One region of the Bacillus siamensis genome, then DNA from elsewhere that is predicted to be linked to it. Evidence: riboswitches for the same ligand, from Rfam matches in the RefSeq annotation. Region 1 holds a riboswitch; the other holds the start of a gene.

Region 1 (8,121 bases):
TTTCATGAGCGGCTGGGCGCAATGATGGCCGGCTCTGACCGCAATGCCCTCAGCATCAAGGACAGTCGCGACATCATGAGGGTGAACCTCATCAAGGTTAAATGTCACAAGGCCCGCCCGCTCTTTCGGTCCGTATACCGTCACGCCGTCGAGCTGTTCGAAACGGTCAAGCGCATAGGCCGCAAGCTTATGCTCATGCCGGGAAATCTCGTCGAGTCCGACCTCTTCAAGAAAATCAATCGCGGCTCCCAATCCGATTGCGCCTGCGATAATCGGCGTGCCTGCTTCAAACTTCCACGGAAGCTCTTTCCAAGTTGATTCATAAAGCCCTACAAAGTCGATCATCTCGCCGCCAAATTCGGCCGGCTCCATATTCTCAAGCAGTTCTTTCTTGCCATACAGCACGCCGATTCCCGTCGGGCCGCACATTTTATGGGAAGAAAGCGCGAAGAAGTCGCAATCCAGATCCTGAACGTCGATTTTCATGTGCGGTGTGCTCTGCGCTCCGTCCACCACGATGACCGCGCCGTTGTCATGAGCGATTTTGGCGATTTCTTTAATCGGGTTGATCGTGCCGAGCACGTTTGACACATGAGCGACCGCCACGATCTTCGTATGGCTTGTGACCGTCTGCCGGACGTCTTCCAGCGAAAGCGTGCCGTCTTCCTGCATCGGGATATACTTTAAAGTCGCGCCGGTTGCTTTTACAGCCTGCTGCCACGGGATGATATTCGCATGATGCTCCATTTGGGTGATGACCACTTCATCACCTGGTTTTAAGCTGGCGCGGGCATAGCTCAGCGCCACCATATTCAGTGAAGTTGTCGTGCCTTTTGTGAAAATGACCTCAGCCATTGACTTCGCATTGATAAACTTACGGACTTTTTCACGCGCTCCTTCATAGCCGTCTGTCGCTCTTGTGCCAAGAGTATGAACGCCTCTGTGAACATTGGAATTGTATTTGCTGTAATACTGATCCACTGCTTCAATGACTGACCGCGGCTTCTGAGAAGTCGCCGCGCTGTCAAGGTACACGAGGTCATGTCCGTTCACTTGCTGATGAAGGATCGGGAACTGTTCACGAATATCAGTGATATTCATTATTTTACTTTCCTTTCGATGACGGAGACGAGCTGTTTCTTAACTCCTTCAATCGGAAGTTCTTTTACCACCGGAGCAAGGAATCCGTAAATGACTAAGCGTTCTGCTTCTTCTTTCGCAATTCCCCGGCTCATCAGGTAGTAAAGCTGAATAGGGTCCACACGGCCGACAGATGCCGCATGTCCTGCAGTTACATCGTCTTCATCAATTAACAGAATCGGGTTTGCGTCGCCTCGTGCTTTTTCACTCAGCATCAAGACGCGGGATTCCTGTTCAGCGTTTGCTTTAGACGCGCCGTGCTCAATTTTGCCGATGCCGTTAAAGATGGAAGATGCGGCATCTTTCATGACTCCGTGCTTCAGAATATAGCCTTCTGAAGCTTTACCGAAGTGGATGATCTGCGTCGTAAAGTTTTCCGTCTGTTCTCCTCTTCCGACAACCACGGTTTTCGTATCGCCGTATGTGCCGTCTCCGTAGAGGTTTGTTGTGTTTTCAGAAATCGTGTCGCCGTCGTTCATCAGACCGAGCGCCCACTCGATTTTGCTGTCGCGTCCGCGCGCGGCTCCGCGGCGGTTGACGTATGTTGTGACGCCTGCTGACAAGTTGTCAACGGCACCGTACGTCACGCTGGCATTATCACCTGTGATCACTTCACTGATAATGTTGAATACAGCTTCTTTCGGATTCACCGTGCTGATATAGTTCTCAACGTAAGTGAAGGAGCTGTGGTCTTCAGCGACGATCAGCACGTGGTTGAACAATGCCGTGTCATTGCTTTCATGAACGTAAACGGCCTGAACAGGCGTCTCCACCTGAACGTTTTTAGGAACATAAAGGAATGCTCCGCCGTTCATTAATGCCGCATGAAGCGCAGTCAGTTTATGCTCGTCGACCTTTACTCCGTCTTTCATGAAGTATTTCTCAACGAGGTCGCTGTGCTCACGGGCAGCCGTTAAGATGTCCGTGAAAATAACGCCTTTGTCTTTCAGCTCTTTAGAGAGAGACAGGAATGCAGGCGTTTGGTCACGCTGCACATATAACGTTTTGTCTTCGTTTTCGATATCGATCAGCGCTTTTGCTTCATCAGCTAAATCTTCCAAAGAAGCAAGCGGCGCGTTTTCTACTGTATGCTTGTTGAACTTTGTAAAGTTCCAATTTGTGATTTTTGTTTTATCAGGCTTAGGCAGCGGCAGATCTTCAGCTTTTTCAAGAGCCTGTAAGCGCAGGTTTTTCAGCCAGGCAGGTTCTTGATGCTTTTCGGAAAAGCCTTTGACATATTCCTGATCTACGGATAGTTTCGTTTCCAATGTCATGTTAATCCCCCTAACGCTTACGCTTCTTGACCTACAGTTTCGTCTTCAATGCCGAGTTCTTGTTTAATCCAGTCATAACCTTCCGCTTCAAGGCGCTGTGCAAGCTCCGCACCGCCTGATTTCACAACGCGTCCCTGCATCATAACGTGAACGACATCCGGCGTGATGTAGTTCAGAAGGCGCTGATAGTGAGTGATCATTAAGCAGCCGAAGTTTTCGCTGCGCATTTTGTTGATTCCTTTAGAAACGACTTTAAGCGCATCGATATCAAGACCTGAATCGATCTCGTCAAGAATGGCGATTTTCGGCTCGATCATCATAAGCTGAAGGATTTCGTTGCGTTTTTTCTCCCCGCCTGAGAAACCTTCGTTCAGGTAACGCTGCGCCATTTCAGGGTCCATTTCAAGGAACTCCATGTTTTCGTCCATTTTGCGGATGAATTTCATAAGAGAAATTTCATCGCCTTCTTCGCGGCGTGCGTTAATCGCAGAGCGAAGGAAGTCGGCATTCGTCACACCGCTGATTTCACTTGGGTACTGCATCGCAAGGAAAAGACCCGCCTGAGCGCGCTCGTCCACTTCCATTTCCAGTACATCCTTGCCGTCAAGCGTGATGCTGCCTTTAGTGACTTCGTATTTCGGATGTCCCATAATCGCTGCAGAAAGCGTTGATTTACCGGTACCGTTCGGCCCCATGACAGCGTGGAATTCGCCGCCTTTTATTTCAAGGTTTACACCTTTTAAGATCTCTTTTCCTTCGATTTCAACGTGAAGATCCTTGATCGTTAATGTTGAAGCAGCCATATCTATACCTCCAAAAATATATAATCATTATTCTCAATTTATTCTCATTCTAATTTTATAACAAATGAAAAGTAAATACAACTTTTTATATTACCCGGAACATTCCTAAAGTTTATCAAAGATCAGGGTGTAATTAAAGCTGTTTAAAACAGAAAAAGGGCGGAATTCCACCCTTTTTTACTGACCGATTTTCTCATTAAGCTGCGCTGCGAGGAACTTGCTTTTTTGGTACTCAAGCTCCCTCTGCCGTTCGACTTCCATCCTTTTTGAAAGACGCCGTCCGTATTCCTCGTAGCCGATGCCGTGTGACTTCTGCATCGCTTTTTCCATTTCAGGCGTATAGTCAAGGTCCAGTCTCTCGTGGCTGGTGCAGATAATGAATCAATCCCTTCATATATTTGCTTCTATTGTAACAATGATCCTCTGCTCCGGCCAAAGGGAGTGTGCCCCTGAATCCTTTCGAATGTGCCGATAACCGGCGCTGGCTTTATCTGAAAAACGGTATTCATACGATTGCTCTTTCTAATGCGTTGTATGCCCGAATTCCTGAATGCACTGCTGCACGAGGGTTACTCCCTGACTGAGGGCCGCGCCTCCCCCGAATGCCGCCGCGACGCTGATGACCTCAAGGATGTTTTCCTCTGTCGCACCCTGATCAAGACAGCCTTTCGTGTGATAAATCATGCAAAATTCATCTTGAGCGCTGATGCTGATGCCCAGAGCGATTAATTGTTTCTCTTTTTCAGTTAATGAATCCGCTGAAAAACACTGTTCAGTAAATTCATTAAACTTCCGCCCCATCATCGGCATTTTTTGCTCGAATATGCCTAAACCTTCTTTATATTGTTTCAATGCGTCATGCACGCTTTTTCCGTTATCCTGGTATTGAGCCACTGCCATTCCCTCCAATCGTTAACCTTCCTTTTTATTATGGACAGTTCTCCGATTAATACCCGAAAAAAACCCCGGATGATCCATCCGGGGTTTTTGCTTTATTCAGATACAGGAAGCACGGCTCCGTCGTATTTTTTCTCAATAAAGTCTTTGATTTTCTTAGAGTGAAGCACTTCCATAAGCGCTTTGATTTTCGCTGATTTTTCGTCGCCTTTTCGCACAGCGATGATGTTTGCGTACGGGTTGTTTTTCGTTGATTCTACTTGAATCGCATCTTTTAACGGATTCAGTTTGTTTTGAATCGCATAGTTGACGTTAATGAAGACTGCATCGCCTTCTTCTTCATTATATGCTTTCGCCGTTAATTCAGGGGCGATTTTTTTGAATGTCAGGTCTTTCGGGTTTTTCGTAATGTTTTTCGTAGTGGCGTCAATCGTTTTTACCTTCGGATCAAGTGTAATCAGTCCGGCTTTTTCAAGCATTGCCAGCATACGGCCTTGTTCAGCGACGTTGTTTGTCATGATGATGGTCGCGCCTTTAGGCAGGTCTTTCAGTGATTTGTATTTTTTCGTATAAATACCGAACGGCTCAAGGTGAACGGCTCCGGCATTCACGAGTTTGTAATCTTTATTTTCTTTCATTTCCTGTTCAAGGTAAGGAACATGCTGGAAGTAGTTCGCATCCACTTCATTATCAGCTAACGCTTTGTTGTACATTTTGTAATCGTTCAGCACTTTTACTTTTAATGTGTAGCCTTTTTCCTTCAGGAGCGGCTCCGCTTCTTTTAAGATTTCAGCGTGCGGCGTCTTTGTCGCAGCGACGACGATTTCCTTTTTATTTGATCCGTTTGATCCGCAGGCGGCCAAAACTCCCGCGAACACAAGCAGCAGCGCACTTAGTACAATCTTTTTCAATGTAAATCCTCCCTTATCTTTTGTCTATTATATTTGTAATCACATCACCGATGATTTGAATGATAAAGACGATGATGAGTATAAATACAGTTGCTACAAACGTTACATCCGTATTATTGGACTGGTACCCCTCTACATATGCAAGGTTTCCGAGTCCGCCTGAGCCGATGGCGCCGGCAATGGCGGTAGATCCGATCAGGGCGATGGCTGTAACGGTGATGCCCGAAATTAACGCAGGCATTGATTCAGGAATCAGCACTTTGAAGATAATCGTCGATGTCTTTGCTCCCATTGATCTGGCAGCTTCGATGACTCCTTTATCGACCTCACGCAGCGCAATTTCAACAAGCCGGGCATAAAACGGCGCGGAGCCGATAATCAGCGCAGGCAATGCGGCGTTCGGCCCTAAAATCGAGCCGACTAAAATCTTAGTAAAGCCGAGAAGCAGAATAATTAAAATAAGAAACGGAATAGACCTGAAAATATTAACGACCGCCGCAATCACGGTGTTAATGATTTTATTTTCCCATAAGCTTCCCTTGCCCGTTAAAAAGAGCAGAAGACCGAGTATCGCTCCGATGACAAATGAAAAGACTAAGGCGATGACCGTCATATAAAGGGTCTCGTATGTGGCCGTCCACAGCTCGGTTAAATCAACGTTCGGGAACCATTTTTCAAACATTTGTGATCACCTCTGCTTCTACCTGTTTGTCTTTGATGAACCGGATCACGTTTTCTACTTCTTTTTCCTGACCGTCAATATGGATGAATAAAGAACCGTAGGCTCCGTCCTTCGTCTGTGAGATTTTCCCCTGCAGAATATTGACGTCCACCTCAAAGTTTCGGATCATCTCCGTAATGAGGGGCTGCTCGGCGGCCTGCCCGACAAATGAAAGCTGAATCGTTTTTCCTGTCGCGGTTTCCTGCAGAAAATGCTGGATGGTTTCTTTCGTCTCCTCCGGTTCTGTCACCTGCTGAACGAAACGCTTGGTCATCGGTTCGCGCGGGTTTCTGAAAACTTGGAGCACTTCGCCTTCTTCAACGACTTTCCCGTTTTCCATAACGGCGACTCTGTTGCAGATTTTTCGGATGACGTGCATTTCATGGGTAATGAGCACGATCGTCAGACCGAGTCTGTCATTTATATCGGATAAAAGATCCAAAATTGAATCGGTCGTCTGCGGGTCGAGCGCTGATGTCGCTTCATCGCACAGAAGGACTTTCGGATTATTGGCGAGCGCCCGGGCGATGCCGACACGCTGCTTTTGACCGCCGCTCAGCTGTGACGGATAAGACTTTTCTTTCCCCTCTAATCCGACCAGTTTAATCAGCTCATCGGCGCGGCGGACCCGTTCGCTTTTTTTCACACCGGCGATTTCCAGCGGAAACATAATGTTCTCCCGGACGGTGCGCGACCACAAAAGGTTAAAATGCTGGAAAATCATGCTGATTTCCTGACGCGCTTTTCTCAGCCCGCGGCTGCTTACTTTATTTAATTCCGTCCCTGCAACTTCCACGATGCCTGACGTCGGCTTTTCAAGGCCGTTCAAAAGACGGATTAAGGAACTTTTACCAGCTCCGCTATATCCTATAATTCCAAATATTTCGCCCTTTTTGATATCAAGAGTGACATCTTGGACAGCATTGACATCCCCATGCTTCGCTTTATAAATTTTTGAAACATTTTGAAGATGGATCAAAGCAATCACCTGCCTTACACTATTCTAAGAAATCTTCCGGTTTTCTACGCAAAAGAAAAGCCTTTCTGCAAAAATGAGCAGAAAGGCTTATTGAAAAAGGCCTTTCTCTCATCTTTCAAAGCAGACCGCTTTGAGTGAATTGGCACCATTTCAACATCGTTGATGGTTGCCGGGCTTCATAGGGCACTTCCCTCCACCTCTCTTGATAAGAGAAAACATATCGTATTTTCGTCCGGAAATTCTTACTGTAGAATAGCACGGCGAATGATAAAAAGTCAATAAAATAAATAATGGAAGCTATTGTCACATAGTAGATTGGCAGTTTACGGCTGTTTGCTGATCGTCTGAAAAAATCCGTTTGTCAGCCAGAGGATGGCCTCCAGCTTCAGCAGGGCCCGGAATGATCCTTTCACTTTGAGTTTTCCGCTTTGGATGAGCTTCTGCAAAGAGACATCACCGTGCAGGAGATGGATGATTTCCGCCTGGTTTCCGTAAAAGGTCAAATTAGATTTTTCCTTTGAAACTGACGTTTTTCTCATTTCTCCCTGTCCGTTAATTGAGACCGTTAAGGCTTCTTTTTCTCCCTGGAATGTAATCAGCAGCGTTGAGGCGTTTAATAGCGGTTTCAAAAACAGATGCTGTCCGTCATTCTCCAAAACTTCTATTTTCTCCACTCGTATAACCTCCCGTTTTAATGGCCATACATACACTTTCTCTTTTTAACGGACAGAACCCTTTATAAACCGCACGACATTTTCCTGTAAAAATTGTCACATCGGGAACGTTTGCGATGTTTTTTGTTTAATCAGCTCATATAAATAGGAAACGGAGCGGAAGGCGTATCCTTTCTCAACAAGTTCTCCGCCTTTAAACAGCAAAAAGCACGGAACGCTTTCAATCTGATAGGCTTTGGCGAATGCGGGGGAATAATTCACGTTGTTTTTATAGAAGGCGGTGCCGGGCAGCATTTCTTCGACGACAGAAAGCATCTTGGACGCCAGCTGGCATGTGCCGCAAAACGGGGTGTACAAATACAGGAGATAGACGTCATCCTGAATCAATTCGAGTTCATTTTCTTGGAGTTCTTTCATTTTGATTATCACCTCAGGTCGTTCTTTTTCAAAAATACAGGGTCTGCATCAAGGCCGGCTCTGATCAGCACAGATGCGAGATGATGGCCCGGGCACGACTCGACTTGCCTGTATGTTCTGTCTATATAGATATGGCGCGCTTCGGGAAGCTCCCGTTTCAGCTGTTTTCTTAATTTTTCTCCGGATTCATCTGCGTCCGTTAATATAAAGACGTCTCTGTCAAACAGGCGGTCCGCCAAATCTTCCAGTTCGGTTTGGCCGATCGTCCCGTTTGTACAGACGATTTCCGCGGGTTCGATGAGCAC
Region 2 (8,121 bases), 250 kb from region 1:
AAAGTGTAGCCTTTCGCTTCAAGCTCTTCTCTCAATTCAATGTAGTTATAGATTTCGCCGTTAAAAATGATCCAATATTTCTCATCTTCATATGATAAAGGCTGTCCGCCGTTTTCTACGTCAATAATACTGAGCCGTCTGAAGCCGAATCCGACGTGCTCATCATGATAATACCCATCGCTGTCAGGACCGCGGTGAACGATCATTTGGTTCATTTGTTTGATTAGCTCTTCTTGATCTGCGGTTTGAGTTAATGGATGCTTATTAAAAACACCGACAAATCCACACATAGTATAGCCTCCATAAGTGTAATTTTCTAATTGGACCCCCTTTTTATAGACGCTTTGTTACGCCATTGGTTTCACGCTATGTAAAAAATAAGCATGGCAGCATCTGCAAAAAGGGAAAGCCGCTTAAATAAGCGGCTATAAAATTATTCTCCTAGTGCTTCTTTGCGAAGCGCATCCGCCTTGTCAGTACGCTCCCAAGGAAGATCCACATCGTGACGTCCGAAGTGGCCGTAAGCGGCAGTCTGCTTATAGATCGGACGGCGCAAATCAAGCATTTTAATAATGCCGGCAGGTCTCAGGTCGAAGTTATTCCGTACGACTTCGATCAGTTTCTCTTCAGAAGCTTTTCCTGTATCAAATGTATTGATGGAAATAGATACAGGCTGTGCCACGCCGATTGCGTATGCAAGCTGCACTTCACAAGAATCAGCAAGTCCTGCAGCCACGATGTTTTTCGCTACGTATCTCGCAGCGTAAGCCGCTGAACGGTCTACTTTCGTCGCATCCTTACCGGAGAATGCACCGCCGCCGTGGCGTGCATATCCGCCGTATGTGTCAACGATGATTTTACGGCCGGTAAGTCCCGCATCGCCTTGAGGACCGCCGATTACGAAACGTCCCGTAGGGTTGATGAAGTATTTTGTTTCGTCATCAATCAGTTCCTCAGGCACGACAGGGTTAATGACATGCTCTTTCAGATTGCGCTGAATCTGCTCAAGCGTAATTTCCGGATGGTGCTGAGTTGAGATGACGATCGCGTCGATGCGGACCGGCTTGTTGTTTTCATCATATTCAACGGTAACTTGCGTTTTTCCGTCAGGGCGAAGGTACGGAAGAATGTCTTCTTTGCGGACTTCGCTCAAACGGCGGGCCAATTTATGCGCCAAAGAGATCGGAAGCGGCATAAGCTCTTTCGTTTCGTTACACGCATAACCGAACATCAGGCCTTGGTCACCTGCTCCGATAGCTTCGATTTCAGCATCGCTCATTGTGCCTTCACGCGCTTCAAGAGCCTGATCGACACCCATCGCGATATCCGCAGACTGTTCATCAATTGATGTTAAAACAGCGCAAGTCTCCGCATCAAATCCGTATTTTGCCCGTGTGTAGCCGATTTCTTTAATCGTTTCACGGACTGTTTTCGGAATGTCAACGTATGTTGATGTTGTAATCTCTCCGCTTACCAGCACAAGGCCTGTCGTTACAGATGTTTCACAGGCTACGCGCGCGTTCGGGTCTTTTTTTAAAATCTCATCTAAGATGCTGTCAGAAATTTGGTCACAGATTTTATCCGGATGACCCTCGGTAACAGATTCAGATGTAAATAATCGACGGTTTTTACTCATTCACTTTTCCTCCTGAAAAAAGATCTTTTGAAAGACCTTCTCATATGATACGGAACTCGCTCCCTCTTAATACAATGTCATACTATATCAGAGAATGTTAATTGGCATATTTTATGAAATAAAAAAACCTTTTCCACTCGAGGAAAGGGTTTGGTCTGTGTGCCTTTCACTCTTATCGCTCAAGGAAATATTAAACCTTGCATCAGGTTAGCACCTTGGTTTCCCACAGTGTATTCACCTGCTTTTTTACAGAGAAACCGGTTGCTGGGCTTCATCGGGCCTGTCCCTCCGCCAGCTCGGGATAAGAGTATCCGCTCAATGAAATATCTTATCGTAAAAGGGCGGAAAGTGTCAATATGAATTAAAGCGATTACGCGCCTTTATTTCAGGAAGCAATGGAAAAACACAAACAAAAAACAATAAACAGTATAGACTATTTTTATATATGTGTTATACTAATTCCACATTCAGCGAAATAAAAATAAACCGGCAAAGGAAGGGTTTTATGAAATTAGTTGATTTAACTGCAGATCTTCAAGCATTACTCGCAAGTCCAAATGTGCATCATAATTTATCGGCGCCAAAACTTACCGAAAAAGTGATCACCCGAAATGAAGGCACACTGACATCTACGGGCGCCGTACGTGCCACTACCGGTGCATATACGGGGCGATCACCTAAAGATAAATTTATCGTTCGTGAAAAAAGCACAGAAAATCAAATTGATTGGGGCGCGGTGAACCAGCCCATTTCTGAAGAGGCGTTTGAAAAGCTGTACGCCAAAGTCGTCAGCTACTTAAAACAGAGAGATGAACTGTTTGTTTTTGAAGGATTCGCAGGCGCGGATGAAAAATACAGACTGCCGATTACAGTCGTAAATGAATTTGCATGGCACAACCTGTTCGCGCGCCAGCTGTTTATCAGACCGGAGACGGCTGAAAGGGACCCGAAAGCACAGCCGTTTACCATTCTCTCAGCTCCGCATTTTAAAGCGGATCCGGAGACGGACGGCACGCATTCGGAAACATTTATCATTGTATCTTTCGAAAAGCGCGTCATTTTAATCGGCGGCACCGAATACGCCGGAGAAATGAAAAAATCAATTTTCTCCATTATGAACTTCCTTCTTCCCCAGCAAGATATTCTGCCGATGCACTGCTCAGCCAACGTCGGTGAAAAAGGTGATGTCGCCTTGTTCTTCGGTCTTTCCGGCACAGGGAAAACGACGCTTTCGGCCGATGAAGACCGGAAACTGATCGGCGATGACGAGCACGGCTGGTCAGACTCCGGCGTGTTTAACATTGAAGGCGGATGTTATGCTAAATGTATCAACCTGAGCGAAGAAAAAGAACCGCAGATTTTTCGTGCGATCCGCTTTGGGTCTGTTCTTGAGAATGTTGTGCTTGATGAAAAAACGGGTGAGGCGGATTACGACAATTCCTTCTACACGGAAAACACAAGAGCCGCGTATCCGATTGAGATGATCGGCAATATCGTGCAGCCGAGCATTGCCGGCCATCCGCAGGCGATCGTCTTTTTAACGGCGGACGCGTTCGGGGTGCTCCCTCCGATCAGCAAACTGACGAAGGAACAGGCGATGTATCATTTCTTAAGCGGGTACACCAGCAAACTCGCGGGAACCGAGCGCGGCGTGACATCTCCGCAAACGACTTTCTCCACGTGCTTCGGTTCACCTTTCCTGCCGCTTCCGGCTCACGTCTATGCCGAAATGCTCGGGCATAAAATCGACGAGCACGGCGCTCAAGTCTTCCTGGTCAACACAGGCTGGACCGGCGGAGGGTACGGAGTCGGAGAGCGGATGAAACTTTCGTATACAAGAGCGATGGTAAAAGCCGCAATTGACGGCACGCTTGATCAGACAAATATGACGGCTGACAGCATTTTCGGCCTGCACAGTCCCGTTCACGTTCCGGGCGTTCCGGATGAGGTTCTTCAGCCTGAAAACACATGGAGCGATAAAAAAGCATACAACGAAAAGGCGCTGTTTTTAGCCAATGAGTTTAAAGAAAACTTTAAAAAGTTTTCTCATGCAGACTCGATCGCCAAAGCCGGCGGGCCTCTCGTTTAATCAAAAAAGCCAAGGGCGCTGCTGCCCTCGGCTTTTGTTTTTTCAGTTAGTCGAATGAAGCGAAGTGAGTCTGTATGTAATGCTCGTCCGGCCGTTCGCCCATTCGAGCTTTTGGACTTCGCCGGTTCCGGATTTCTCGCCGTTTTTTGTTTTGCGCACGTCCATCGGAATATCAAGAGGATAAACGCGGTAGCCCTCTTTTTCCAATAAAAAGATATTTTCCTCTATCCGTTTTTCATTGCCTTTTGTCACAATCATTGTATTAAATTCAACAGGCATTCCCAAAATGAAAATCCCCTTTCATTCTCTTTTTCTTTATTATCATATCATAAATCCGTTATCTTACCTTGTCTTCATCCATTCCGCCAGACGCCGGACAATGCGCCTGTTTTCCTGCGGCGGAAAATAATGCGTAAAACCGCTGTAATACCAGGTTTCCACCGGTTTTCCCGCCTCTTTCAGCCTGTCCTCAATTATCCGGGCATGTTCGATCGAAACATTTTCGTCATTCTCGCCGTGGATGAGCAGCACAGGCGCTTGAATACGGTCTGCTTTTTCAAACGGCGAACGCCATCTGTATTCATCCGGCACCTTTTTCGGCGTGCCGCCGATCACCCGCTTCATCATCCGCCGCATATCCTTCCGCTCTTCATAAGTAAGCACCATATCACTCACACCGCCCCAAGAGACGAGCGAAGCCGCCTGATGCCCCATCTCGATCGCAGTCAAAAGCCCCATGATGCCGCCTCGGGAAAACCCGAAAATATGAACCCGGCCTTCCCTGACGTTCGGGTGATCCCGAAGCAGGCGGAAAGCGGAAAACGCGTCCTCTCTGTCCTCTCCCGCAAAATCTTCATTTCCCTCGCCGCCCTGATTGCCTCTGTAATAAGGTGCAAACACGACAAAGCCTTGGGAAGCAAACTGAACGATTCTTCCCGGGCGGACCATGCCGACATTTTTTATGCCGCCGCGCAAATATAAAAAACCGTCGTATGTTCCCGGCGCCGCAGGCTCGGCAAGGAGCCCCTTTACCTTCAGCCCTTCTGACTCATAGCACACCGCAAAGAGCCGGACATGCGGGCTCGGAGACGGAAACCTTCTCTTTTCAACCAGCAAAGCAAATGAGCCTCCTTCATCATCAGTTTTTTTATTCTTTCCCAACCTGAATATGGGCACTCACACATTTTTTATACCCATCATACGATATGTAAAGCAAAAAAGGTTATTTTAACGCTTAATACAAGGAGGTTACAACGTGAACAAATGGCTCAAAACGAGCTGCATCTTTGTCATATGCGCCTTTTTCCTGCTCATTCTTCCGGCCTGCAGACAGGAAGAAAGTCTGACGAAGGTGAAGGTGGCGGAAGTCACACACTCCATCTTCTATACGCCTATGTATGTCGCTGAAGCGAAGGGTTTCTTTAAAAAAGAAGGGCTTCAAGTGTCTCTTCAAACAACATGGGGCGGAGACAAAACGATGACATCGCTTTTGTCAAACGGCTCTGACATCGCGCTGGTCGGTTCTGAAACATCCATTTACGTGGAAGCGCAAGGAGCTAAAGATCCTATCATCAACTTCGCGCAGCTGACGCAGACAGACGGCACATTTCTCGTGGCGCGGAAGGATGAGACATCATTCAAGTGGGACGATTTAAAAGGAAAAACATTTCTCGGCCAGCGAAAAGGCGGCATGCCTCAAATGGCCGGTGAGTACGTCCTGAAAAAACATCACATACAGCCGAAAAAAGACATCAACCTGATTCAAAACATTGATTTCGCCAACATTTCCAACGCATTTGCATCCGGCACCGGTGATTATGTGCAGCTGTTTGAACCGACGGCATCCCAATTTGAAAAAGAAGGTATCGGCCATATCGTCGCATCCTTCGGGGAAGCTTCCGGCCAAGTGCCTTACACAACTTTTATGGCAAAAGAAAGCTATTTAAAAAACAATGAAAAAACGGCGGAAAAATTCACCCGCGCCATTTACCGCGCCCAGCAATGGGTGGAAAGCCACCCGGCCAAAGACATCGCAAAAACGATTCAAAAGGAATTTGCCGATACCGATCCGGCCATTATTGAAACATCAATAGAACGCTATAAAAAACAAAAATCATTCTCTTCAGACCCTGTTCTGCAAGAGGATGAATGGGAACAGCTCCAATCGATTATGGATGAAGCCGGAGAGCTCCCGAAACATATTCCGTACAGCAAACTCGTCAACACAAAAATCGCCAAAAAAGCCACCTCAGAACAATAGGAGGAACATGAATGTCTTTTTTACAAGTGGATCATGTAACACATACTTATTTCTCGCTGAAAGAAAGAACAACCGCCGTGAAAGATATACATTTTCATATTGAAAAAGGGGATTTCATCTCCTTTCTCGGGCCGAGCGGATGCGGAAAAACCACCCTCCTGTCCATTCTGGCCGGCCTTATCGCCCCCGCGCAAGGCCGGGTGCTGATTGAAGGAAGCGTGCCGAACCATAAAGAACACCAAATCGGCTATATGCTTCAGCAGGATTATTTATTTCCTTGGAAATCAATTGAGGAAAACGTCCTGCTCGGTTTACACATTTCCAAAACATTAACAGAAGAAAAAAGGGCTGAAGTTCTCAGCCTTCTGCCTAAACTCGGATTAATCGGCGTCGAAAAAAAATATCCGAAAGAGCTGTCAGGCGGAATGCGGCAGCGGGCAGCACTTGCCAGAACGCTTGCGCCGGACCCGGGACTGCTGCTTCTGGATGAGCCGTTTTCCGCGCTGGACTTTCAAACGAAGCTTTCTTTAGAAAACCTTGTCTTCAAAACATTAAAAGATTTTCAAAAAACTGCCGTGCTCGTCACCCACGATATCGGTGAAGCCATCGCCATGAGCGATACGATCTATTTATTTTCGAATCAGCCGGGCACCATCCACCAAATCTTCACCGTGCCCAAGGAGCTCGCGGCCTTAGATCCGTTTGACGCGCGTCAGGACCCGGCCTTTCAGCCGCTGTTTCAAACGATATGGAAGGAGCTGAACTCCCTTGAAAAACAGCAGCGGCACGATTGAACAGCTTCATCAGGAGTTTAAGAAAAAACACCAAAAAGAAAAACGCCGGATCCGTGCGTATCAGGCCGCTATTTTCATCGTATTTTTTGCCGGGTGGGAAATATCGAGCAAGGCAGGCTGGATCGATCCGTTAATCTTCAGCTCACCCTCTGCCGTTTGCCGGCTCTTGGCGGAAAAGATCGCGGACGGGTCTCTTGCGGCCCACATCGGCGTTACATTAGGAGAAACCGTTCTGGGCTTTTTGCTCGGCACACTTCTCGGCACATGCCTCGCCGCTCTGTTATGGTGGTCAAACAGGCTCGCCCGTGTGTTAGACCCGTACCTCGTCATTTTAAACGCGATGCCGAAAGTCGCACTCGGGCCGATTCTTATCGTCGCACTCGGGCCGAGTTTCACAAGCATCGTAGCCATGGGTGCAGTCATCAGTGTCATTATTACGACGATCGTCGTTTTTACGGCTTTTCAGGAAGTGGATGAGAATTATATTAAGGTCATGAAAACCTTCGGAGCGAAAAGGCGCATCATATTTAAAGAAGTCATTTTGCCGGCGTGCTCCCCCGCGATTGTTTCTGCGCTTAAAGTGAATGTCGGTTTATCCTGGGTCGGGGTCATTGTCGGCGAATTTCTTGTGTCCGAAAAGGGACTGGGCAACATGATCATTTACGGCTTCCAAGTCTTCAATTTCACTCTGGTGTTCTTAAGCCTTCTGATCATCGCGGTTTTTGCGACATTGATGTATCAGGGAGTCGAATGGTTAGAAAGAAAATGGACGAAAGGAAAAATATAAAAAAGACCCGTGCGATATCGCCGGGTCTCCGTTTTTATGATTGAAATACGCCGTCCTCTTTCAGCTTTTTCAGGCTGATCGGAAGCACTGAATCTTTCATGATGAAACTGAACTTTTTATTTCTCGGGAGATTCTCCGGCAGTTCGCTGAACAGCACCGGCCCCTTCGTTTCAAAATAATCAGCCTGTTTTTCAAGCCTTTCAATATCGGCAAAATATATATTCTTAATGATTATCTTTTCCCTGCCGAGAACTTTATACTGTCCGACGTACTGAAGGTGTCTTACTGCAGCGCCGGTTTCTTCTTTCACCTCGCGCAGTGCCGCTTCCTCCGCACATTCCATCGGCTCCACTTTTCCGCCCGGAAATTCAAACCCTCGGTCTTCATGCTCAGTCAAAAGCCATTTATCGCCATATCGGCATATGACCCATACGTGCTTCGGGCTGTCTGAAAAAGGCTGGTGTTCAAAGGAGAGCTGAACAGTATTCTGATAATAGTCTTTAAACTCGTACATGTTTATCCCTCTAATCCGTTCCTTCATATCTTCCATACATC

Evidence for each region. Region 1 has a riboswitch for S-adenosylmethionine ahead of metN (methionine ABC transporter ATP-binding protein MetN). Riboswitches for the same ligand answer to the same signal wherever they lie in the genome.
Region 2: linked by a shared signal. The riboswitch ahead of metK (methionine adenosyltransferase) and the one ahead of metN (methionine ABC transporter ATP-binding protein MetN) in region 1 are both predicted to bind S-adenosylmethionine.

The regions. Positions count from the first base shown of each region.
Region 1 covers NZ_CP155579.1:3,117,879-3,125,999, forward strand. The annotation lists gene sufS (cysteine desulfurase SufS) at 1-1,101, opposite strand, end outside; gene sufD (Fe-S cluster assembly protein SufD) at 1,101-2,414, opposite strand; gene sufC (Fe-S cluster assembly ATPase SufC) at 2,432-3,217, opposite strand; gene ABDB98_RS15410 (hypothetical protein) at 3,395-3,547, opposite strand; gene ABDB98_RS15415 (carboxymuconolactone decarboxylase family protein) at 3,740-4,117, opposite strand; gene metQ (methionine ABC transporter substrate-binding lipoprotein MetQ) at 4,210-5,025, opposite strand; gene ABDB98_RS15425 (methionine ABC transporter permease) at 5,039-5,707, opposite strand; gene metN (methionine ABC transporter ATP-binding protein MetN) at 5,700-6,725, opposite strand; SAM riboswitch class I at 6,831-6,937, opposite strand; gene ABDB98_RS15435 (SCP2 sterol-binding domain-containing protein) at 7,049-7,399, opposite strand; gene ABDB98_RS15440 (thioredoxin family protein) at 7,496-7,816, opposite strand; gene ABDB98_RS15445 (toprim domain-containing protein) at 7,825-8,121, opposite strand, start outside.
Region 2 covers NZ_CP155579.1:2,863,245-2,871,365, forward strand. The annotation lists gene asnB (asparagine synthase (glutamine-hydrolyzing)) at 1-290, opposite strand, end outside; gene metK (methionine adenosyltransferase) at 434-1,636, opposite strand; SAM riboswitch class I at 1,806-1,944, opposite strand; gene pckA (phosphoenolpyruvate carboxykinase (ATP)) at 2,142-3,725, shown strand; gene ABDB98_RS14000 (DUF2584 domain-containing protein) at 3,768-4,010, opposite strand; gene ABDB98_RS14005 (alpha/beta hydrolase family protein) at 4,068-4,841, opposite strand; gene ABDB98_RS14010 (ABC transporter substrate-binding protein) at 4,981-5,985, shown strand; gene ABDB98_RS14015 (ABC transporter ATP-binding protein) at 5,997-6,779, shown strand; gene ABDB98_RS14020 (ABC transporter permease) at 6,754-7,566, shown strand; gene ytkD (RNA deprotection pyrophosphohydrolase) at 7,601-8,080, opposite strand.